2 regions of the Pseudomonas sp. P1_C12 genome follow, and region 2 is predicted to be linked to the other one. Evidence: predicted binding sites of a transcription regulator. Region 2 holds the regulator's gene; the other holds the start of a gene.

Region 1 (12,045 bases), on a different contig from region 2:
CACGGGACTGGTCCGAAACGTTGACATCGACCTGCCCCATGCCCTGTTGCGCGAACATATCGCGCAAGCGATGGACCTGGCCATCCAGCGCCTCACGGACACCCGGATGCGCACTCATGAACGTAACCTGGGTCTGTTGATCGGGAACCATGTTCACCCGAATGTCCAGACGCCCGAGTTCAGCGGGCTGCAACTGGATGTCCGCCGCCTTGAGATTAGCGCTGGACAGGTACATGACCCGGTTCACCACCTCTTCGGTCCACCCGCTCTGATGCATGGCGATCGGCTGGTTCACCGGCAAGGCATTGGCGGTCTTCGGTGTGGCCGCCTGGGTCAGCGCGGCCAGACGGTTGGCGAAATCATCGACACGGGTGTCGCTGCTGGCGGACTTGAGATCCTTCAGGCCGTCATCGAGCAACCCGCTGAAAGCCTTGTCGTCGCCTTGACCGGTGCTGTTCTTGTCGGCCTGAACATCCAGCAGGGTCGCCATGCCGGCGGCAAAGTTTTGCGCCGATGTCAGCTCACCGTCAGTCTGGGCTTGAGTCTGTGTCGGTGCAGTCTTGGGCTGCGCCTGGCTGGAAGCCGATACGTGACCGCTCTGCTCCATTGCCAGGCGCACCGCTGGCAAGGCGTCGAGCGGATCGGTCTCGGGATCGAAATCGCCGTCAGTGCCGGTCGGCGCTGGAGCGTTTGTCGCCATGATCGCCGCCGCAACCGGCGCTTCAGCCGCTGGCTGCGCCGCATCGGCCACGGCAGGCGTTGTCGGTGCCGACGCAGGCGCAGGCGCTACTGGCTGTATGACTTGCAGCAGTGAGGGATCAAGCGCCGGATCGAGCGGTGCGGTATCGACGACCGGAGCACGGTCGACATCTGACGCCTCATTGTCGGCGGTCTTGTCGTCAGCCTGCACCGGCGTATCGGAAGGCAAGGATTTGCCGCCATCGGCAACCACCGGCTCCCCGGCGGCAGACTTGTCGTCGCCAGCGTCTTTTTCTCCTGCGACATCGGAGCTTTTTTCGCGACTCGGCTTGACCGAGGCATCCGCCGACGCATTGGGCTTGTTCTGGGCCTGATTGGCATAGACATGAGCGAAGCTTGCGGCCTTGTCCCCAGGCTCAGCGGTCAGCGCCGGAGGATTGGCGCAGGCCGCTTGAATCTTGGCCTGCCTGGAGGCCTGAAGCAGAATATTGGGGGTAACGGGCATGAAACAGTCTCCGCTGCACGGGGCTCGTAAGTACAGTTGGACGAGTTAAGTGCAAAGGTCGAGCCAGTTTCACTCGAAGGAGACAAAATGCAGCGCATGCTCAGATTTTCGCTGGGCAACGCTGTCGTTCAGCTTCGTACAGAGGCCGGATAGCGGCGAATTCGCGGTCGATTTCGCCGACCAGTTCCTGAACGGCGGCACATGGCAAATCTTTGGCCCGCTGTTCAAGTTGATGGCAGAGCTCGGTCAGCCTGACTGCACCCATATTGCTGCTGCTGCCCTTGAAGCTATGGGCGGTTGCAACGAGCAGTGCAGTACTGTCAGTCGTTCGCAAGACGTTAATGCGCTCTTCGGAGTCCGCAAGAAAGATATCCAGCAAATCCGCATAGCCCTCTTCCATCACTTCCTGCAATGCACTCAGCACGCCGCGATCCACATGTTTGTCGTTTTTGTCGTTCATTTGCTCACTCCTTGATCAAGAATGCGCGGATTACTGCGCAGCCTTCCAGATAAACTCCACACGTGCACTTCGACCATCGTCGGTCCAGCGGGCATTACGCCCCAACTGGCGGATCAGACTGACTCCACGTCCCGACAGGCGGATGTCATCCACAGGTCTTTTCATCACCCGCTCGACATCGAAACCCTTGCCGCTGTCTTCGATGTGAATGGTCAGGCAACCGCCGTCGTCTGTTGGCGTCACCTGCAAATGCAACCGTACATAGCCTTCCTGGAGTTCGTCCAGACGGGTATTACGCTGCTGATAATAACGCGCAAAACCCGATGCATCGCGCTTGAGGCTCGAGTCCAGCCCCAGCACGCCATGCTCCAGCGCATTGGAATAGAGTTCCGCCAGCACACTGTAGAGCGCACCGCTCTGGCCCCGCAGACCATGCACCTCAAGCAGCAATTGCAACAGATAGGGCAAGGGGTTGAAACGCTTCAGTGTGGCGGCGCGAAACTCGAAACTCACCGACCAGTCCAGCGGGCACGACTGGCCGCTGTCGGAGTAGACCAACGCCGGCGGCGTGATCTGCGCCGGCTCCAGCAGGCTGATTTCGACCATGCTGACATCGTCGCGCGCTTCACCGCCAAACTGTCGCAGCGCATGCTCGATCTCTTCGAACAGCACATCCGGCTGGCGATTGGCGGCGAACACCTGCTGCAATCGCTGCACGCCAAACAACTGATCATTGGCGTCGCAGGTGTCGATCACCCCATCAGACAGGAGAAACACGCGATCCCCGAGCACCATGGGAAACACCTCGGTACGCTCATCGAAGGACTCCGGACTCAGCACCCCCAAAGGCAGGTGCCGCGCCGACAGAGGCGTTCGCTCGCCACTGGCAATGCAATGCAGATAACCGTCGGGCATGCCGCCGTTCCAGACCTCCACTGAACGACGCTGAAAACTCAGGCACAGCAACGTGGCACAGCAGAACATGTCCACCGGCAGAATGCGCTTGAGCTTGGCATTCATCTCGCGCAGGGTTTCCGCCAGGCCATAGCCCTTGGCGGTCATTCCGTAGAAGACTTCGGCCAGGGGCATGGCGCCCACCGCCGCCGGCAGACCGTGGCCGGTAAAGTCGCCCAGCAGCACGTGCATGTCGCCGGCCGGGGTGAACGCGGCCAGCAACAGATCGCCGTTGAACAGCGCATAGGGCGATTGCAGATAACGGATATTCGCAGCGGCATTCAGGCAGCCGGAGTGCGCCACCTTGTCGAAAACGGCCTTGGCCACGCGCTGTTCGTTGAGCAGGTAGTCGTGGTGCCGGGCAATCTGGTCACGCTGTTGCAGCACGGTGTCCTGCAAGCGCCGCAAGCGATCCATCGCCTTGATCTTGGCGGCGAGAATCACCTGGTTGTACGGCTTCGCCAGAAAGTCGTCACCGCCGACTTCCAGGCAACGGGCCAGGGCTTCGCTTTCGGACAACGAGGTGAGGAAGATGATCGGCACCAGGGTTTCCCCGGCCAGGGCCTTGATTTGCCGGGCCGCCTCGAAGCCGTCCATCACCGGCATCATCGCGTCCATCAATACCAGGTGTGGTTGCTGCTGGCGAAACGTGTCGACCGCTTCGGCACCGTTGGCCGCAGTCAGCACATCGTGCCCCAGGCGGCGCAGGATGCTCGACAGCAACAGGCGATCGGCGGCGCTGTCCTCGGCAATCAGGATCTTCAGCGGCTGCATGGCAATCAACTGATGTCGAACAGCTTGTCGAAGTTGGAGATGGCGAGGATTTTGCGCACGTCGGTATTGCTGTTGACGACGCGCACATCGGAGTCGTCGCCGCCGGCGTGATCGCGCAGCAACAGCAGCATGCCCAACGCAGAGCTGTCGAGGTAAGTGGCCTCTTTCAGGTCGACCACAACCGCCGATAGCTGTTTATCTTCGTAGGACTCACGAAACTCCTGATGCTTGGCGAAATCGAATCGTCCTTTGACTGATATCGTCAACTTTTGCCCATCAGGGGACACTTCGGCAACGACTGGCATTCAATGGCTTCCTTGTCTTTGGAGAACGTACGTGTAGAAGGTTTAGCACTTGGTGGGAATAGGAGCAAGATCAAAAGATCGCAGCCTGCGGCAGCTCCTACATGAGAATGCAATCCCCTGTAGGAGCTGCCGCAGGCTGCGATCTTCTAATACGGATCCTGACGCGGCAAGCGCTGGGACAACTCATCCAGCAGCTTCTGCTCGCGCTTGTCCTCCAGCCGTCGCGCCTCATCGGCATAGCGTTCGACCAATTTGCGCAAACCTTCGACCCGGGCAAACGCCTGCTGCCAGGTTTCCCGAGCCTTGTTCAGGTTGTTCTGATGCCAGGCCAGGCTTTGCCGCTGCTGGTCGATGGCCGTGCCCAATTGCGCGAGAAAGCCCTGATAGCCCAGCAGCCATTGGCCCGAGACGCCGCCGCTGCCGCGTACGATCCATTGTTCCTGATAGTCGAGACGGAAGGCTTCAAGGTCGGCGAGTTTGCTTTGTGCCAAACGCACTTGCCCCTGAAAGTGCCCCAGGCGCTGGACCGCGGTTTTCTCGGCCTTTTCGGCCATTTCCACCACCGGCGCCAGCCTTCCTGCCCGACTCAGGGCCATGATCGCTTAACCGCCCGCCGCGGGCGCGAAGATCGAGGCGAGATACGCTTCGCTTTCACCCAGGCTGATGCTGTCGTTGAGACCCTGACGCAGGTATTTGACCAATTGCGGCTGCAAGGAAATCGCCAGATCGGTCTCGCGGTCACCGCCAGCGACGTAGGCACCGACGCTGATCAGGTCGCGGCTCTGCTGATAACGCGACCACAACTGCTTGAAATACTGCGCACGGGCCATGTGTTCCGGCGACACCACCGCCGGCATCACCCGGCTGATGGACGCCTCGATATCAATGGCCGGGTAATGCCCTTCCTCGGCCAGGCGCCGGGACAGCACGATGTGCCCGTCGAGCACGCCCCGTGCCGAGTCGGCAATCGGGTCCTGTTGGTCATCGCCTTCGGACAGCACGGTGTAGAACGCGGTGATCGAACCACCGCCCTTCTCCGCATTACCGGCCCGCTCCACCAGTTTCGGCAGCTTGGCGAATACCGACGGCGGATAGCCCTTGGTCGCTGGCGGCTCGCCGATGGCCAGGGCGATTTCCCGTTGGGCCTGGGCAAAACGGGTCAGGGAGTCCATCAGCAACAGGACATTCTTGCCCTTGTCGCGGAAATACTCGGCGATGCGCGTGCAATACATCGCCGCGCGCAGACGCATCAGCGGCGCATCGTCCGCCGGGGACGCCACCACCACTGAACGCTTGAGCCCCTCTTCACCGAGGATGTGCTCGATGAACTCTTTAACTTCACGGCCTCGCTCACCGATCAGCCCGACGACGATGATGTCGGCCTCGGTGAAGCGCGTCATCATCCCCAGCAACACCGATTTACCGACACCGGTACCGGCAAACAGGCCCAGCCGCTGGCCGCGCCCGACCGTCAACATGCCGTTGATGCAACGGATGCCCACGTCCAGCGGTTCACTGATCGGTTCGCGCTTGAGCGGGTTGATGGTCGGGCCATCCATTGGCACCCAGTCTTCGGCCTTCATCCCGCCCTTGCCGTCCAGTGCACGGCCGGCGCCATCCAGCACCCGCCCGAGCATGCTCATGCCCATCGGCAAACGCCCGGTATCGGACAAGGGAACTACGCGGGCACCGGGTGCGATGCCAGCGACGCTGCCGACCGGCATCAGAAAGACTTTACTGCCGGAGAAACCCATCACTTCGGCTTCGACCTGCACGGGGTGATAGCTGTCGTCGTTGATGACCATGCAGCGACTGCCCATGGCGGCGCGCAGACCTTCGGCTTCGAGGGTCAGGCCGACCATGCGCAGCAAGCGGCCCTCAAGGATCGGCGCGCCGGCAAGCGTAGTCGCCTCGGCGTAACTGCCCAGGCGCCTGGCGAAGCTGGTGCGCTCAAGGCGCATCAGGCACATCCGCTTCTGGCGCGGCAGCGGGCTTGCTGTCGACCGGCAGTTCCAGGCTCAAGTCCGGTGCGGCCGGGTGCAAGGACTGTTCGTGCAACTGGTCGAACAGCTTGTCCATCACCTGCGCAATGCGGGTTTCGACTGTGGCGTCGATGCGGCTGTGTTCTGTCTCGACCCGGCAACCGCCGGGCAACAACGACTCGTCCTCGACGATGCGCCAGGTTTCTTCATGGCGTTCGCGAAGGGCTTTGACCTGTTCGAAATCCTGCGGATTGATGTACAGCCGCACATTGCCCACGCCCAACGGCAACAGCTTGAGCGCCTCGCGCATCACGTGTTCGATCTGTGTCGAGTCGATGGCCAGTTCGCGCTGGATCACCTGTCTGGTGATGTGTTGCACGAGGTCGACCAGGGACTTTTCGATCTGGGTGTCCTGCTCGGCGATGGGCTCGAACAGATGGCTCATCAATTGCTCCAGCGCTGCAATCTTGGCGGCCAGGACCACCTCGGCTTCCTGGCGGACCTTGAGCGTGGTGCTGTGGAAACCTTCCTTCTCACCCACCGCAAAGCCTTCGTTGTAGGCTTCCTGGCGAATGCTTTCGAGCTCTTCGAGGGTCAGCGGCTGGACTTCCTCCAGCGGCACTTCCTCCATTTCCGGCGGTTCGGGTTCCGGCGTTGGTTCCGGCTCGGGTTCCGGCGGGTCGAAACTGGGCAGCGCCCAGGACTCGAAGCCACCGACATCCCTGGCCCGGATCAGGTCAGTGGGTGCATCATCATTCTTGACCATGGTGTTAGATCATTTCCTCGCCGCCCTTGCCGCCGAGAACGATTTCTCCGGCTTCGGCCATACGGCGGGCGATGGTGAGGATTTCCTTCTGCGCGGTTTCCACGTCGCTGACGCGCACCGGGCCCTTGGCTTCCAGATCGTCGCGCAACAGTTCGGCCGCACGCTTGGACATGTTCTTGAAGATCTTCTCCTTGACGCCTTCGTCCGACCCCTTGAGGGCCAGCACCAGCACGTCGGAGGACACCTCGCGGAGCAGCGCCTGGATCCCGCGGTCGTCGACATCGGCCAGGTTGTTGAAGACGAACATGAGGTCTTCGATCTGGCCGGACAGGTCTTCGTCGACTTCGCGGATCGAGTCCATGAGCTGGCCTTCAATGGAGCTGTCGAGGAAGTTCATGATGTCCGCTGCGCGCTTGATGCCACCCAGGGTGGTGCGCGAGGCGTTCGAGTTGCCGGAGAACTGCTTCTCGAGAATCTGGTTGAGTTCCTTCAGGGCCGCTGGCTGTACGGTGTTCAGCGAGGAAACCCGCAGAATGATGTCCAGTCGCACCTTGTGGTCGAAGTTGCCGAGCACTTCACCGGCCTGGTCCGGATCGAGGTACGCCACCACGATTGCCTGTATCTGCGGGTGCTCATAACGGATCACGTCGGCGACGGCGCGCGGCTCCATCCACTTCAGGCTGTCGAGGCCGCTGGTGTTGCCACCGAGCAGGATGCGATCGATCAGGCCGTTGGCCTTGTCTTCGCCCAGGGCCTGGGTGAGCATCTTGCGCACATAGTCGTCGGAGCCGACGCCCAGGCTGGTCTGGTCGCCGACGATATCGACGAACTCGCTCATCACCTGCTCGACCTGCTCGCGGTGCACATTACCCATCTGGGCCATGGCCACGCCCACGCGCTGAACCTCTTTGGGGCCCATGTGGCGCAGCACCTGGGCAGCGTCGGTGGAGCCCAGGGACAACAACAGGATTGCGGCCTTGTCGACCTTGGACAGTTTGGCGGCAACGGCTCGGTTATCACTCATCTGCGTTAATCCACTCTTTCACGACCTGGGCCACACGACCCGGATCTTCTGCCACCAGACTCTTGATTGCGTTCAACTGAGCGTCATAGCCTTCGCTCGGGCTCGGCAGCAGGATGCTTTGCGGACCGCCGAGGCTGACACGGTCGTTGGCCAACTCGCCATCCAGACCGCCCATGCCGCCCAACTCGACGTCGCTGCCGATACCGGCCAGCTGCTTGCCCTTGCCGCCCCCGGTGATGTTGTTGAGCACCGGACGCAGCACACCGAACACCAGCACCAGAATGAACAGCACACCCAGCACTTGCTTGACGATGTCCCAGAACCACGGCTGGGAATAGAACGCAATATCGGTAATCACTTCACCGCGCTCGGCGGAGAACGGCATGTTGATCACGCTGACGCTGTCACCACGGCTGGCATCGAAGCCGACCGCGTCCTGCACCAGGCGAGTGAAGCGCGCCAATTCATCGGCGCTCCAGGGCGCACGGGTGGTTTCGCCGTTGGCCGGATTGATCTTGACCTGATCATCGACCACCACCGACACCGACAGGCGATTCAATCGGCCCTGCTGCTGCTTGGTGTGGCTGATGGAACGGTCGAGTTCGAAGTTCCTGGTCGATTGTGAACGCTTGTCCGCCGGGTACGGTGCGAGCATTGGCTGACCGGTGGCCGGGTCCATGATTTGCTGGCCGTTGGCGTCGATCAGCGGCTGGCCTGGCTGCACCATGCCGGCCGACGCGGTGGCACCACCGGTGGTTTGCGGAGCGGAGGCCGGCGACGGCGGCTGGTTGCTCAAGGCACCCGGCACACCTTGCGGGCCGTTGCTGGCGGTACGCTGCTCGTTGACCGACTGCTCGCTGCGCAACGCCGGTTGATCCGGGTTGAATTGCTCGGAAGTCGACTCGACCGCACTGAAATCCACGTCGGCCGAGACTTCGGCCTTGTAACGGTCGTTGCCCAGCACAGGCTGCAGAATGTTGTGCACGCGCTGGGTGAGCATGCTTTCCATGCGACGGCTGTAGTCGAATTGCTTGCCGGCCATGGTCAGTTCGGAGTTTTCCGCCTGATCCGAGAGCAGCGTGCCCTTCTGGTCGACGACGGTGATCTGCGACTTGCTGAGTTCGGGAACGCTGGTCGCCACCAGGTTGATGATGGCCACGACCTGGCCGGGTTCGAGGGAGCGACCGGAATAGAGCTCAACCAGAACCGAAGCGCTCGGCTTGCGCTCGTCGCGTACGAACACCGAACTTTTCGGGATCGCCAGGTGCACGCGGGCACCCTTGACGTTGTTCAGGCTGGAAATGGTCCGGGCCAGTTCGCCTTCGAGGCCGCGACGATAGCGGGTCGCTTCCATGAACTGGCTGGTGCCCAGTCCCTGCTCCTTGTCGAGGATTTCAAAACCGATATTGCCATCGCTGGGAGTGACACCAGCGGCCGCAAGCTTGAGCCGCGCGCGGGACAGGTCATCGGCCTTGACCAGCAAGGCACCGGAATTGGGTTCGACGGTGTACGGGATATCGGCGGAGGCCAGGGTTTCCATGACCTGCTTGGCGTCCATGCCGGCAAGGCTGCCGTACAGAGGCCGGTAGTCCGGTTGCTGGGACCACAACACCACGGCAAAACCAATCGCCACGCTCGCCGCCAGGCCGACCAACAGGCCCACCTGACGCAACATGGTCATCTCGGAGAGGTTTTCCAGGAAGGACAACCCGAACAGCGGCGGCTTGCCGTCTATTGGAGTGGCCTTGGCCGGAACGTTATCGGCGACTGCTTCTGCCATGACTCAATCTCGTCCTTTAAACAGGCATCTGCATGATGTCTTGGTAAGCCTGAACCAGCTTGTTGCGCACCTGGGTCAATGCCTGGAATGACACACTGGCCTTCTGCGAGGAAATCATCACGTCTGTGAGGTCGACGCCGCTTTTGCCGATTTCGAAGGCGCTGGCCAACTGAGTGGAAGCCTGTTGCGTGTCGTTCACTTTATTGACGGCCTGGCCGAGCATGTCGGAAAAGCTGCTGCCCGCCACTTCAGGGACGGCCGTCGATTTCGGCGCAGACATGGCATCCATTTGCATGGCGCGCATGTCGAGCATCAACCGATTGAATTCAATACCTTGGCTCATGGTCTCTCTCTTTGACGACCCGCAATTTTTTGACACTCACTCGGCGGGTAATGAGGTGTTAGCAACAAGGGTGCCAGCTCTTCCCGGACTCCACGCAATTCTCTGTAGGAGCTGGCTTGCCAGCGAAGGCTGCGTCACTACAACCATCGATTCGCTGGCAAGCCAGCTCCTACAGGGATTGCGTTGCGGCATGACGCATCAGGTGGCGAACAAATACGCTTCCACATCCATGCCGGCATCGCGCATCTGCGCCAGCTTGTAGCGCAGGGTTCGCGGGCTGATACCCAGGCGCTCGGCCGCCTCTTTGCGACGACCGCGCTCGGCGCGCAAGGTATCGATGATCATCTGGAATTCACGGCGACGCAGGTCATCGCCCAGCGCACCGACCGACTCGGACTCGACTTCCACGGGGCGTACCGGCGCCTGCGCCAACGCACGCAGTGGCGCGCAAGCCACCGGCCCGGCGAGGCAGAAATCCTGCGGCTGGATCAAGCCACCCTGCTGCAGAATCAGCGCACGCTGAATCGCGTTGTCCAGCTCACGAACGTTACCCGGCCATGGATAACCGATCAGGCACGCCTGAGCTTCGGGCGACAACCTGGCAGGCGAATGCTTCATTTTATTGACGTGCCTGGCCAGCAGACGCCCGGCCAGCGGCAGGATGTCGGCGGTACGCTCGCGCAACGGGCGCCAGGCCAGGGGAAACACCGACAGGCGATAATAGAGGTCCTCGCGGAAACGCCCCGCCGCCACTTCACCCGCCAGGTCGCGATTGGTGGTGGCGACCACGCGAATATCCAGCGTGATCGGTTTGCGCGCACCAACCCTTTCGACCTCGCGCTCTTGCAGCACACGCAGTAATTTGGCCTGGAGCCCCAGGGGCATTTCGGAAATTTCATCGAGCAAAATGGTGCCGCCGTCGGCCTGCTCGAACTTGCCGGCTTGCGCGGCAATGGCGCCGGTGAAGGAACCCTTCTCGTGACCGAACAACGTCGCTTCGAGCATGTTGTCCGGAATCGCTGCGCAGTTGATCGCGATGAACGGCTGATTGGCTCGATGAGAATGCTGATGAATATAACGCGCCAGCACTTCCTTGCCCGTACCCGACTCGCCCGAGATCAACACCGTGGAATCGCTGCGTGCGACCCGCGCCGCCAACTCGAGTAACTGCGCGCTCGCCGGCTCGAACGCTACCGGCCCTTCGCCCTCGGTCAGGCCGAGACTGCCCAGGGCATGACGCCCCACCAGATCGAGCAACGCCTTGGGCTCGAATGGCTTGACCAGATAGTCCGCCGCCCCCTGGCGCATCGCATCGACCGCGCGCTCGACCGCACCGTGAGCCGTCATCAGCAACACCGGCAACTGCGGCTGCCGCGCTCGCAGCATGCCAAGCAACTGGTGGCCGTCCATGCCCGGCATATTGACGTCACTGATCACCAGGCTGAAGACCTCGCCGCCGACGGCAAGCAACGCCTCCTCTGCCGACCCCACCGCCTTGTAATCATGCCCCGCGAGCAGCAGCGTATCAGCCAGTGCCTCGCGCAAAGCGCGGTCGTCCTCGACCAGCAGAACCTTGATACCCATCGGCGTCACTCCGCGCCTTGAGCGCTGCTGAACAACGGCAGGATGACCTGCGCGCAGGTGCCGCGACCGAGCCGCGAGCGCAGCTGCAATTCGCCCCGATGAGCACGCGCCACGGCCTTGACCACGGTCAGGCCAAGACCTGTACCGGTGCTCTTGGTGGTAAAAAAGGGTTCGCCCAATCGCGCCAGAACGGCGGCGTCGATACCGCTGCCACTGTCACTGACGCACAGGCGCAGGTTGTTGCCGCGGGTGTAGAGGTGAATCTTGAGGCGCAATTGACCGGCACTGGCCTGGATGGCGTTCTCGATCAGATTGAGGATCGCACCGACCAGGGTGTCGCGATTGCACAGCAACTCCCCCGAGTGACTGTCGCACTGCCAGCGGATCGGCAGATCCTGCACGTGGGTCAGCGCCGCCGCTTGCAACGATTGCATCAGTTGACCGGGGGTCACGCGGTCGGTCAGCGGCAACTCGCCACGGGCGAAGACCAACATGTCGCGCACCTGGTGTTCCAGTTCGTGCAGGCGCTCCTTGAGACGCCCGGCAAAGCGCTGCCGGGTAGCGACCGGCAGCTCTTGCTCGGTCAAGTGACTGGCATACAGCAGCGCGGCGGACAACGGTGTGCGTATCTGATGAGCCAACGAAGCGACCATGCGCCCCAGCGACGACAGACGCTCATGACGGGCCAGTTGATCCTGCAGATGGCGGGTTTCGGTCAGGTCATTGAGCAGCACCAACTGGCCCGGCTCGGCGTCCAGCGAGCGCGTGGCGATCGACAGACGCCGACCATCCTTGAGGGAGACTTCATGACCATCGTCTTCGCGCGGCGCAAAACAGCGGGCAATGACGTGGCGCCACAATTCACCTTC
Region 2 (12,045 bases):
CATCGATGCCGGCCTGGCCGAAGCGGCGAACGCGTTCTATCAATGAAATTCTGCGCATCAGCGCTTCCCCAGAAGATCTGCGCGGTAATCCGTCGCTGGAAAGTGGTACGGGACCGGGCCGTCGGGTTCGCCGGTCATGAACTGACGAATGCGCGGTTCATCCGAGTTCATCAACTCGTCCGGCGTCCCCTCCCCCAGCACCTGACCATCGCCCACCACATAAATGTAATCGGCAATGCTCGCGGTCTCGGCCAGGTCATGGGACACCACGATGCTGGTGATGCCCAGCGCATCGTTGAGCAAACGAATCAGGCGCACCAGAACGCCCATTGCGATGGGGTCCTGGCCGACAAAGGGCTCGTCGTACATGAGGATCTGTGGATCAAGCGCAATCGCCCGGGCCAGCGCAACACGGCGTTTCATGCCGCCGGAAAGCTCGTCGGGCATCAGGTCGATGGCACCGCGCAAGCCCACAGCCTGCAGCTTGAGCAGGACGATGTCGCGGATCATTTCATCCGGCAGTTGCGTATGGACCCGCAACGGAAAGGCGACGTTCTCGAAGACATCGAGGTCGGTGAACAGTGCGCCGCTCTGAAACAGCACGCCCATATGCTTGCGCGCATCGAACAGGTCGCTGCGCGACAGTTTTGGCAGATTCTGACCGTTGACCCAGACTTCGCCCCTGGTAGGCCGCAACTGGGCACCCATCAGACGCAAAAGCGTGGTCTTGCCACACCCGGAAGGCCCCATGATGCCGGTGACCTTGCCGCGCGGGATACGGATATCGACATTATTGAAAATGCTGCGCGCACCGCGCTTGAAGGACAGTCCCTTCAGCTCGACCGCGTAGGCGTTATCGGCACTCATCTAAACTCCTTGCGATGCAGCCTCTCACTCGGACGCCTGGCTTCCTGACGAAAGCACATACCTCCCGGGCAGGCCGAACTGGCGGCGAACTATATCACTGCAAAGGCTGCGCGCCCAAGGCCAAAGCCGGGGCAAGTTCAACTGCATGACGGGTTGAAAGCGCCATTTAGAAGGTTTCCCGCAACAGGTAATGACAATGCGCGACGAACTTGCGTGAGGGATTCGATCATTACCGTTATAATCGCCGACTTTTCATCAGGCTATACGATTTCTGACATGAGCCAATCCAGCGACCTGATTCAATCAGCACAACGCACCATCCGCCTCGAGGTAGAAGCCGTGCAAGGCCTGCTGCCCCATATCGATGCTGATTTCGTACGCGCTTGCGAGATGATTCTGGCCAGCAAGGGCCGCGTGGTCGTGGTCGGCATGGGCAAGTCGGGGCACATCGGCAACAAGATTGCCGCGACCCTGGCCAGCACCGGCACCACGGCATTTTTTGTGCACCCGGCTGAAGCCAGCCACGGCGACATGGGCATGATTACCCGCGACGACATCATTCTGGCGCTCTCGAATTCCGGCTCCACCAATGAAATCGTGACCCTGCTGCCGCTGATCAAGCGCCTGGGCATTCAATTGATCAGCATGACCGGCAATCCTGACTCCGCGCTGGCCAAGGCCGCCGAGGTCAACCTGAATGTTCACGTCGAGCACGAAGCCTGCCCGCTGAACCTGGCACCAACCTCGTCGACCACCGCCGCCCTGGTCATGGGCGACGCCCTGGCAGTCGCGCTGCTGGAAGCCCGTGGCTTTACCGCCGAAGACTTCGCCTTTTCCCATCCCGGTGGTGCCCTGGGCCGACGCCTGCTGCTGAAAGTGGAAAATGTCATGCACGCAGGCCAGGAACTGCCGCAGGTCCAGCGCGGCACCCTGCTCAAGGATGCCCTGATGGAAATGACCCGCAAGGGCCTGGGCATGACCGTCATTCTGGAAGCCGACGGCAAACTGGCCGGAATCTTCACCGACGGCGATTTGCGCCGCACACTGGACCGCAGTATCGACATCCACAACGCCATCATCGACCAGGTCATGACGGCCCATGGCAAGACCGCGCGCGCCGAGATGCTCGCCGCCGAAGCGCTGAAAATCATGGAAGACCATAAAATCAACGCATTGGTCGTGGTCGACAGCGAAGACCGCCCGGTCGGCGCCCTGAACATGCACGACTTGCTGCGTGCAGGAGTAATGTAATGAGTGCGGACCTGCTGCAACGCGGTAAACAGATCAAACTGGCGGTGTTCGATGTCGATGGCGTGCTGACCGACGGGCGCCTGTACTTCCTCGAAGACGGCAGCGAATTCAAGACGTTCAACACACTCGACGGCCAGGGCATCAAGATGCTGATGGCCGCCGGCGTGCAGACCGCCATCATCAGTGGCCGCAAGACTCCGGTGGTCGAGCGACGAGCCAAAAACCTCGGCATCCCGCATCTCTATCAGGGTCGTGAGGATAAACTGGTGGTACTCGACGAACTGCTGGCCCAACTCAACCTGAGCTATGAACAGGTGGCCTACCTCGGCGATGACCTGCCGGACCTGCCGGTGATTCGCCGCGTCGGCCTGGGCATGGCGGTGGCCAATGCCGCCAGCTTCGTGCGTGAACACGCTCACGGCATCACCCTCGCCCGTGGTGGTGAAGGTGCCGCTCGCGAATTCTGCGAACTGATCCTGCGCGCCCAGGACCGCCTCGATGCGGCCAATGCGGCGTACCTGTGAGCCCACTATGCTGAGCAAAAAGTTTCGCAACACCCTGATGTACAGTTGCATCGCGGCGATATTCGCCGCGGCTGGCTACTGGAACATCAGCCCGGAACGCTTCCTCGACAAGCCGGTAACGCCGGTCGATGAAAGCGCGATCGACTATTACGCCATCAACGCCCACAGCGTGCAGTACCTGCCGGACGGCAAGCTGCAATATGATCTGGTGTCCGACAAGGTCGAGCACCTGAAAGCGACCGAGGTGACATTGCTGACCAACCCCGACCTGAATGTGTTCCGCGGCACTGAATTTCCGTGGCACGTCCAGAGCCTGCACGGCGAGGTCAACCCTGATGGCACACAGGTCGAACTGATCGATGACGTGCGCATCACGCGCTTCGACGAGAAAAACCGTAAAACCCTGATCACCAGCACCCGCATGACCGTGTTCCCGCAGCAGCAATATGCGCAGACAGAGCAAGACGTTAGAATCGACGGCGCTGGCGGTGTATCGACTGGCAAGGGAATGAAGGCGTATTTGAAAGAAAGCAGGATACACCTGCTATCGAACGTAAGAGGACAGTATGAGGCTCGTTAAAACCCTCCCGATTTTGCTCAGTCTGGGCGCAGCACTGGGAAGCGTGAGCGCCTGGGCTCTGCCGGAAGATCAACAGCAGCCTATCCGCATTCAGGCCGACGATGCCCAACTGGACGACAAGCAAGGTATTGCCATCTATACCGGTGACGTGATCATTACCCAAGGTACGATGAAGGTTACCGGCAACAAGGTGACCATGACCCGCACCCCGAATGGCGACATCGACGTGGTTACCTCGGTGGGCAACCTGGCCTACTTCGAGCAACTGCAAACGGCGGGCGACACCAAACCCGTCCAGGGCTGGGGTGTGACCATCCAGTACCACGCAACGCAAAATCGCGTTGTGCTGATCGACAAGGCCAAAGTCATCGACAAGGACAACAACACCACCCAAGGTGAGAAAATCGTCTACGACACCGAGAAGAAGCTGGCCAGCGCCGGTCGCGCCACCGGCAGCAAGGTGACCGAGTCGCGTCCGCGTATCGACATGGTGATCCAGCCGAAGAAGAAAACCGACGAGAAAAAGGCCCAGTAATGGCAACTCTGAAAGCTCAGCATCTGGCCAAGAGCTACAAGAGCCGCCAGGTCGTGCGCGACGTCAGCCTGTCCATCGACAGCGGTCAGATCGTCGGCCTGCTTGGCCCGAACGGCGCCGGCAAGACCACCTGCTTCTACATGATCGTCGGTCTGGTGCAGGCCGACCAGGGCCGCGTCCTGATCGATGACCTGGACATCAGCCACCAGCCGATGCACGGCCGCGCAAAGGCTGGTATCGGCTACCTGCCGCAAGAAGCATCGATCTTCCGCAAACTGTCGGTGGCCGACAACATCATGGCCATCCTCGAGACCCGCAAGGAACTCGACAAGGCCGGTCGGCGCAAGGAACTGGAAAGCCTGCTGCAGGAATTCCACATCAGCCACATCCGCGACAACCTCGGCATGAGCCTGTCTGGTGGTGAGCGCCGTCGCGTGGAAATCGCCCGAGCCCTGGCCACCAACCCGAAATTCATCCTCCTCGACGAACCCTTCGCCGGCGTGGACCCGATTTCGGTCGGGGACATCAAGCAGATCATTCACCACCTCAAGGCCAAAGGCATTGGCGTGCTGATCACCGACCACAACGTTCGTGAAACCCTGGATATCTGCGAAACCGCCTACATCGTCAACGACGGCCAATTGATCGCCGAAGGCGACGCTGAAACCATCCTGGCCAACGACCTGGTGAAGGAAGTGTACCTGGGCCACGAATTCCGCCTGTAAGACACCGAGGTGCGAGACTGGTCGACGAGCGCTTGTCTCGATAAAAAACAACTCTTTTTTATTGTTACAGTGCTCTAGGCAAACACGACGCCTCAAAGATGTTCAAGAGTCGGCCGGAGCAACCTGTCAACAAAACATTGCAGCTTTTTATTGTTACAGTGCTCTAGGCAAACACTACAGTTTCAGGCATATAATTTGCTTATGTTTGGCGCCCCGGCGCCCTGTAGTGGATGGCGCGTGTGCGCCGGCGAATAAGGTGTTAAGCCCCTGCCATGAAACCATCGCTAGTCTTGAGAATGGGCCAGCAGCTGACGATGACACCGCAGCTGCAACAGGCTATCCGCCTGCTCCAATTGTCGACCCTGGACCTGCAACAGGAAATCCAGGAGGCCCTGGAGTCCAATCCGATGCTCGAACGCCAGGAAGAAGGCGACGACTTCGATAACACCGACCCCTTGGCCGACAACGCCGAACAGAAGCCCAACACCGACATCCAGGAACCCTCCTACCAGGAAACCGCCCCGACGGTTGATAACCTCGATGAGGGTGACTGGAACGAGCGCATCCCCAACGAACTCCCCGTCGACACCGCGTGGGAAGACGTTTACCAGACCAGCGCCAGCAGCCTGCCCAGCAATGACGACGACGAGTGGGACTTCACCACCCGTACCTCGGCCGGCGAAAGCTTGCAAAGCCACTTGCTGTGGCAACTGAACCTGGCCCCGATGTCCGACACCGATCGCCTGATCGCCGTGACCCTGATCGACTGCATCAACAATCAGGGCTACCTGGACGAAACCCTCGAGGAAATCCTCGACGCCTTCGATCCGGAACTGGACATCGAACTGGACGAAATCGAAGCGGTCCTGCATCGCATCCAGCAATTCGAGCCCGCCGGCATCGGCGCCCGCAACCTGGGCGAATGCCTGCTGCTGCAATTGCGCCAGCTACCCGCCAAGACCCCTTGGCTGGCTGAGGCCAAGCGCCTGGTCACCGATTACATCGACTTGCTTGGCAGCCGCGACTATAGCCAACTGATGCGCCGCATGAAGCTCAAGGAAGATGAACTACGCCAGGTCATCGAGCTGGTCCAGAGCCTTAACCCGCGCCCGGGTTCGCAGATCGAGTCCACCGAAGCCGAGTATGTCGTTCCTGACGTTATCGTGCGCAAGGACAACGAGCGCTGGCTGGTGGAGCTGAATCAGGAGTCGGTGCCACGGCTGCGGGTCAACGCCCAGTACGCCGGTTTCGTGCGCCGCGCCGACACCAGCGCCGACAACACGTTCATGCGCAATCAGTTGCAGGAGGCCCGCTGGTTCATCAAGAGCCTGCAAAGCCGCAATGAAACCCTTATGAAGGTTGCCACCCAGATCGTCGAGCATCAGCGTGGTTTCCTCGAATATGGCGACGAAGCCATGAAGCCGTTGGTCCTGCATGACATCGCCGAAGCGGTCGGCATGCATGAGTCGACGATTTCACGGGTGACCACCCAGAAGTTCATGCACACCCCCCGGGGCATTTATGAACTGAAGTACTTTTTCTCCAGTCACGTCAGCACCTCCGAAGGCGGCGAATGCTCGTCCACGGCGATCCGCGCGATCATCAAAAAACTGGTTGCCGCGGAAAATCAGAAAAAGCCATTGAGTGACAGCAAGATCGCTGGTTTACTGGAGGCACAAGGCATTCAGGTGGCTCGCCGCACCGTCGCCAAGTACCGCGAATCCCTCGGGATCGCGCCTTCGAGCGAACGCAAGCGGTTGATGTAGAGCCACGCCACAGCGTTCCAGTGGCAGGCATTTCTGCCTGCCGCTTTATGCACTGGCAACGAAGGAGAAGCTGTATGCAAGTCAACATCAGTGGACACCAACTGGAAGTGACCGAACCTCTTCGCACCTACATCGGCGAAAAACTCGAACGATTGGAGCGACATTTCGACAAGATCACTAATGTGCAGGTCACGATGACCGTCGAAAAACTGAAGCAGAAAATCGAAGCCACGCTGCATATTCCCGGGAATGAAGTGGTCGCCAACGCGGAACATACCGATATGTACGCCGCGATCGACGCACTCACCGACAAGCTGGATAAACAACTCAAAAAGCATAAGGAAAAGACCCAGAGCCTCCTCCAGGGTGCAACCGGTCGTTAACACTCCCAACCCATGATCCGACTTGAAAGTATCCTGACCCCCGGCCGTTCCCTGGTGAACGTGCCGGGCGGCAGTAAAAAGAAAGCCCTCGAGCAAATTGCCAATCTGATCGCCCGCGAAGTGCCGGCCCTGGAGATGCAAGATGTCTTCGAGGCACTGATTGCCCGTGAAAAACTCGGCTCCACCGGTTTTGGCAACGGCATCGCTATTCCACACTGCCGTCTCAAGGGCTGTGTTTCACCCATCAGTGCATTGATGCACCTGGACGCCCCTATCGACTTCGACGCCATCGACGGCGCGCCGGTTGACTTGCTGTTCGTATTGCTGGTCCCGGAAGCCGCCACCGATGCGCACCTTGAGCTGCTGCGACAAATCGCCAGCATGCTCGACCGCAAGGAAGTTCGCGAAAAACTGCGTAATGCTGCAAGCAACGAAGCCCTGTATCAGGTTGTCCTGGACGAGCAAAACGGTCAGTAATCATGCGCTTGATCATCGTCAGTGGCCGTTCCGGCTCAGGTAAAAGTACCGCCCTCGACGTTCTTGAGGACAACGGCTACTACTGCATCGACAACCTGCCTGCCGGTCTGCTGCCGGAACTGGCCGAACGAGCCTTGATTCATACCGAGCTGCTACAGCCGCTGGTCGCCGTTTCCATTGATGCGCGCAACCTGCCCAGCCACCTGTCACGCTTCCCCGATCTGCTCGAAGAAGTCCGCAACCGCCACATCCAGTGCGATGTGCTGTACCTGGATGCCGACGAAGAAACCTTGCTCAAGCGCTTCTCGGAAACCCGCCGTCGTCACCCCCTGACCAACGCCAACCGCTCGCTGGCCGAAGCCATCAGCGTCGAGAGCGACCTGCTCGGGCCGATTGCCGACCTCGCCGATCTCAAGATCAACACCACCAGCCTGAACCTGTACCAGCTGCGCGACGCCATCAAACTGCGTCTGTTGAATCAGCCCGAGCCGGGCACTGCGTTCCTGGTGGAATCCTTCGGGTTCAAGCGTGGCATGCCGGTGGACGCCGACTTGGTGTTCGATGTGCGTTGCCTGCCCAACCCTTACTGGAAACCGGAATTGCGCGAGCAGTCCGGGCTCGATCAACCGGTTGCCGAATACCTGGCGGCACAGCCGGATGTCGAAGAGATGTTCCAGGACATTTCCACATACCTGCTAAAGTGGCTGCCTCGTTTTGCCGCCAGCAACCGCGCCTATGTCACCATTGCCATTGGCTGCACTGGCGGACATCACCGCTCCGTCTACCTGACCGAGCGTCTGGGGCAGGCGCTGCAAAAATCCCTGAAGAACGTCCAGGTTCGCCACCGCGACCTCAGCTAAAGGATTCACATCGCGATGCCTGCTCTGGAAATCGAAATCATCAACAAGCTGGGCCTGCATGCCCGTGCTTCTGCAAAATTCGTCGGGGTCGCCGGCCAGTTCAAGGACTGCACGATCAGGGTAGGACGCACACCTGAATCCACAGTAGATGGCAAAAGCATCATGGCCATGATGATGCTCGCTGCCGGTAAGGGCACCAAAATCCATCTGAGCACGGAAGGCGAGCAGGAAAAGGAAGCGATGGACGCGCTGGTAGCCTTGATCAATAACTACTTCGACGAAGGCGAATAAACATCAAAAGAAAGGCGCGCCACCCATTGGGTGGCGCGCCTTTTTTATGCAACGGTCTGAGCTTAGCTACCCGCCACCGTCATCCGCTCGATCAACACCGAACCAGTGCGAATGTTGCTGCGCAGTTCCAGGTCGTTACCCACGGCAACGATCTGTTTGAACATATCGCGCATGTTGCCGGCGATGGTCACTTCCTGGACCGCGAACTGGATTTCGCCGTTCTCGACCCAGTAACCCGCCGCGCCCCGGGAATAATCGCCGGTGACCATGTTCAGCCCCTGGCCCATCAACTCGGTGACCAACAGTCCGCGTCCCATGCGCCGCAGCAAGGCCGCCTGGTCTTCATCACCATGGGTGACGAACAGGTTGTGCACGCCGCCGGCGTTGGCCGTACTTGGCATGCCGAGCTTGCGGCCGGAGTAGGTACCGAGGATGTACGACACCAACTCGCCTTTTTCGACGAACGGTTTGGCGTAGGTTGCCAGGCCATCGCCATCGAACGCCGCGCTGCCCAAGGCTCGCATCAAGTGCGGACGTTCGTCGATGGTCAGCCACTCCGGAAACAGCTTCTGGCCGAGAGTGCCCTCAAGGAACGAAGACTTGCGATACAGGCTGCCGCCGGAAATCGCCGACAGGAAACTGCCAAACAGGCCCCCGGCCAACTCTGCGGAAAACAGCACCGGCACCTCACAAGTCGGCACCGGACGCGCTCCCAGACGGCTCGCCGCCCGTTGCGCGGCACGCTGGCCGATGCTGACCGGATCGGCCAGCAGATTGCCCTGGCGGTTCACGTCGTACCAGTAATCGCGCTGCATCTGGCCGTCCGCTTCGGCGATCATCACGCAGCTCAAGCTGTGACGAGTCGATGCGTAACCACCGATAAACCCGTGGCTGTTGCCATAAACGCGGCAACCCTGATGGGTACTGAGAGTGGTGCCGTCAGCGTTCTTGATCCGGCTGTCGGCAGCAAACGCCGCGGCTTCACAGGCCAAGGCCTGTTCGATGGCTTGTTCCGGAGTGATGTCCCATTGGTGGAACAGGTCGAAATCCTGAATATCCCGCGCCATCAGCGCGGCATCCGCCAGGCCCGAGGCTTCGTCTTCCGAAGTGTGTTTGGCGATGGCCAGTGCCGCGGCGACGGTTTCGCGAATCGCTTCCGGACCACTGGCCGATGTGCTGGCCGAGCCTTTGCGCTGACCGACGTACAAGGTGATGCCAAAACCCTGATCGCGGTTGAATTCTACCGTTTCGACTTCACGCTGACGCACCGTGGTCGACAAGCCCTGCTCCAGTGACACCGCCACTTCACAGGCGCTGGCGCCCTGGCGCCTGGCTTCAGCGATGATCTGCTCGACTTGTTCCTGCAGTGCCGGCAACGCTTGTGGGCCGACGCTTTCAACTGCACTCATGCTGTTCTCCACTCAAATTCTGCTTTCGGTAACGGTCATCGAGCGACCGGGCCGGACAAGCGGCCCCCGACTGGTTATCATGGCGGCGTTTCTTTGCGGACGGCCACCATGGTTGATTCTTACGACGACTCCCTCGATACGGGAGAAAAAAGCAAATCCCAGGTTAAACGCGAGCTGCATGCTCTGGTTGACCTTGGCGAGCGCCTTACAACACTCAAGCCTGACTTGCTGGCAAAACTGCCCTTGACCGACGGAATGCGTCGGGCTCTGGCCGATGCGCCCAAGCACACCGCGAACATCGCGCGTAAACGGCACCTTCAGTTCATCGGCAAACTGATGCGCGATCAGGACACTACCGCCATTCTGGTTCTGCTCGATCAACTCGATGCCTCCACCCGTCAATACAACGAACGCTTCCATAACCTGGAGCGCTGGCGCGATCGTCTGATCGCGGGCGACGATGCCGTTCTGGAGAAATTCGTCGTCGACTACCCGGACGCGGACCGCCAGCAATTGCGTTCCCTGATCCGTCAGGCCCAGCATGAGGTTGCGCAAAACAAGCCTCCTGCTTCCAGCCGTAAAATCTTCAAGTACATCCGTGAGCTGGACGAGACTCAACGCGGTCTGCGTTAATTCTCCGAAGCTCTTGTAGGAGCTGCCGAAGGCTGCGATCTTTTGATCATTAAAAAAGGCAAAGATCGCAGCCTTCGGCAGCTCCTACAGGAGATGTCCCTATCCTTATGCGCCCGTGCCACCCACGGTGATCGCATCAATCTTCAGCGTTGGCTGGCCGACACCCACCGGCACCGATTGCCCATCCTTGCCACACGTGCCCACACCGCTGTCCAGCGACAGGTCATTACCGACCATCGACACCTTGCTCATGGCTTCCGGCCCGTTGCCGATCAGGGTCGCGCCCTTGACCGGAGCGGTGATCTTGCCGTCCTCGATCAGGTACGCCTCGCTGGTGGAGAACACGAACTTGCCGCTGGTGATGTCCACCTGACCACCACCCAGGTTGGCGCAGTAGATGCCGCGCTTCACCGAGGCGATGATTTCCGCCGGGTCGCTTTCGCCGGCGAGCATGTAGGTGTTGGTCATGCGCGGCATCGGCAGGTGCGCGTAGGATTCGCGACGGCCGTTACCGGTACGCGCCACGCCCATCAGGCGCGCGTTGAGCTTGTCCTGCATGTAGCCTTTGAGTACGCCGTTTTCGATCAGCGTGGTGCACTCGGTCGGCGTGCCTTCGTCGTCGACGCTCAACGAGCCGCGGCGACCGGCCAGGGTGCCGTCATCGACAATGGTGCACAGCTTCGATGCGACCATCTCGCCCATGCGCCCGCTATAAGCTGAGCTGCCCTTGCGGTTGAAGTCGCCTTCCAGGCCATGACCGACGGCTTCATGCAGCAGCACACCCGACCAGCCGGAACCGAGCACCACCGGCAAGGTACCGGCCGGTGCCGGGATGGCTTCAAGGTTGACCAGTGCCTGACGCAACGCTTCACGGGCATAGCCCATGGCGCGGTCTTCGCCAAGAAAATAACGGTAATCGGTCCGCCCGCCACCGCCATGACCGCCGCGCTCGCGGCGACCGTTCTGCTCGACGATCACGCTGACGTTGAAGCGCACCAACGGCCGCACATCCGCCGCCAGACCGCCATCGGTGGAAGCCACCAGAATCCGCTCCCAGACACCGGCCATGCTCACGGTGACTTGCTGGATGCGTGGGTCGAGGGCGCGGGTCGCGGCGTCGACTCGCTTGAGCAAATCGACTTTCTCGGCACGGGTCAGCACTTCCAGGGGATTGTCCGGCGCATACAACTGCGCGACGTCCTGGCTGGTGAATGCCTGTACGGTGCCGTGCTGCCCGGCCCGGGAAATCGAACGGGCGGCACGCGCCGCCGCGCCCAGGGCTTCAAGAGTAATAGCATTGCTATAGGCAAAACCGGTTTTTTCACCCGATTGCGCGCGCACGCCGACACCCTGGTCAAGGTTGAAGCTGCCTTCCTTGACGATGCCGTCTTCCAGCGCCCAGGACTCGGAGATCTGCCCCTGGAAATACAGGTCGGCGGCATCGATGCCTGGCCCGGCCAAGTCGCCGAGCACGCCTTGCAGGCTCTCGATCGTGACGCCACCGGGCGCCAGCAGGTGTTCACTGACTGAGGACAACAACTCGCTCATATGCTTTACGCCTTAAATTCGTCGTTCTGATGCAGGTCGCTGGGCGCCCTGCGAGAAAAATCGCCGGTGACTGGACACCGGCATCCGCGCCCGGATGGACGCCTGTTCATTGCTGTCGCGTTCGGCCAGCAGCACGGCCTCGCCTTGATCCTGTTGCGCCAGTACCCGGCCCCATGGGTCGATGATGGCGGCATGG

Evidence for each region. The regulator sigma-54, encoded in region 2, starts transcription at its own class of promoters, with help from an activator protein. The targets are predictions, from matches to a motif close to ANTGGCATNNANNTTGCTNT.
Region 1: the regulator sigma-54 is predicted to act here: its motif matches at 1,253-1,272, upstream of AC1D19_RS04565 (flagellar hook-length control protein FliK).

What each region holds. Positions count from the first base shown of each region.
Region 1 is NZ_JBFUAE010000002.1:338,433-350,477, forward strand. It holds gene AC1D19_RS04565 (flagellar hook-length control protein FliK) at 1-1,204, opposite strand, end outside; gene AC1D19_RS04570 (Hpt domain-containing protein) at 1,305-1,664, opposite strand; gene AC1D19_RS04575 (ATP-binding SpoIIE family protein phosphatase) at 1,695-3,392, opposite strand; gene AC1D19_RS04580 (STAS domain-containing protein) at 3,398-3,697, opposite strand; gene fliJ (flagellar export protein FliJ) at 3,844-4,293, opposite strand; gene fliI (flagellar protein export ATPase FliI) at 4,300-5,658, opposite strand; gene fliH (flagellar assembly protein FliH) at 5,648-6,445, opposite strand; gene fliG (flagellar motor switch protein FliG) at 6,450-7,469, opposite strand; gene fliF (flagellar basal-body MS-ring/collar protein FliF) at 7,462-9,249, opposite strand; gene fliE (flagellar hook-basal body complex protein FliE) at 9,266-9,592, opposite strand; gene AC1D19_RS04615 (sigma-54-dependent transcriptional regulator) at 9,791-11,176, opposite strand; gene AC1D19_RS04620 (sensor histidine kinase) at 11,182-12,045, opposite strand, start outside.
Region 2 is NZ_JBFUAE010000005.1:168,462-180,506, reverse strand. It holds gene mlaE (lipid asymmetry maintenance ABC transporter permease subunit MlaE) at 1-58, opposite strand, end outside; gene AC1D19_RS11180 (ATP-binding cassette domain-containing protein) at 58-867, opposite strand; gene AC1D19_RS11175 (KpsF/GutQ family sugar-phosphate isomerase) at 1,144-2,118, shown strand; gene AC1D19_RS11170 (KdsC family phosphatase) at 2,118-2,642, shown strand; gene lptC (LPS export ABC transporter periplasmic protein LptC) at 2,650-3,222, shown strand; gene lptA (lipopolysaccharide transport periplasmic protein LptA) at 3,209-3,757, shown strand; gene lptB (LPS export ABC transporter ATP-binding protein) at 3,757-4,482, shown strand; gene AC1D19_RS11150 (RNA polymerase factor sigma-54) at 4,755-6,248, shown strand; gene hpf (ribosome hibernation-promoting factor, HPF/YfiA family) at 6,323-6,631, shown strand; gene ptsN (PTS IIA-like nitrogen regulatory protein PtsN) at 6,644-7,108, shown strand; gene rapZ (RNase adapter RapZ) at 7,111-7,968, shown strand; gene AC1D19_RS11130 (HPr family phosphocarrier protein) at 7,984-8,259, shown strand; gene pmbA (metalloprotease PmbA) at 8,322-9,668, opposite strand; gene yjgA (ribosome biogenesis factor YjgA) at 9,777-10,301, shown strand; gene tldD (metalloprotease TldD) at 10,407-11,849, opposite strand; gene AC1D19_RS11110 (carbon-nitrogen hydrolase family protein) at 11,862-12,045, opposite strand, start outside.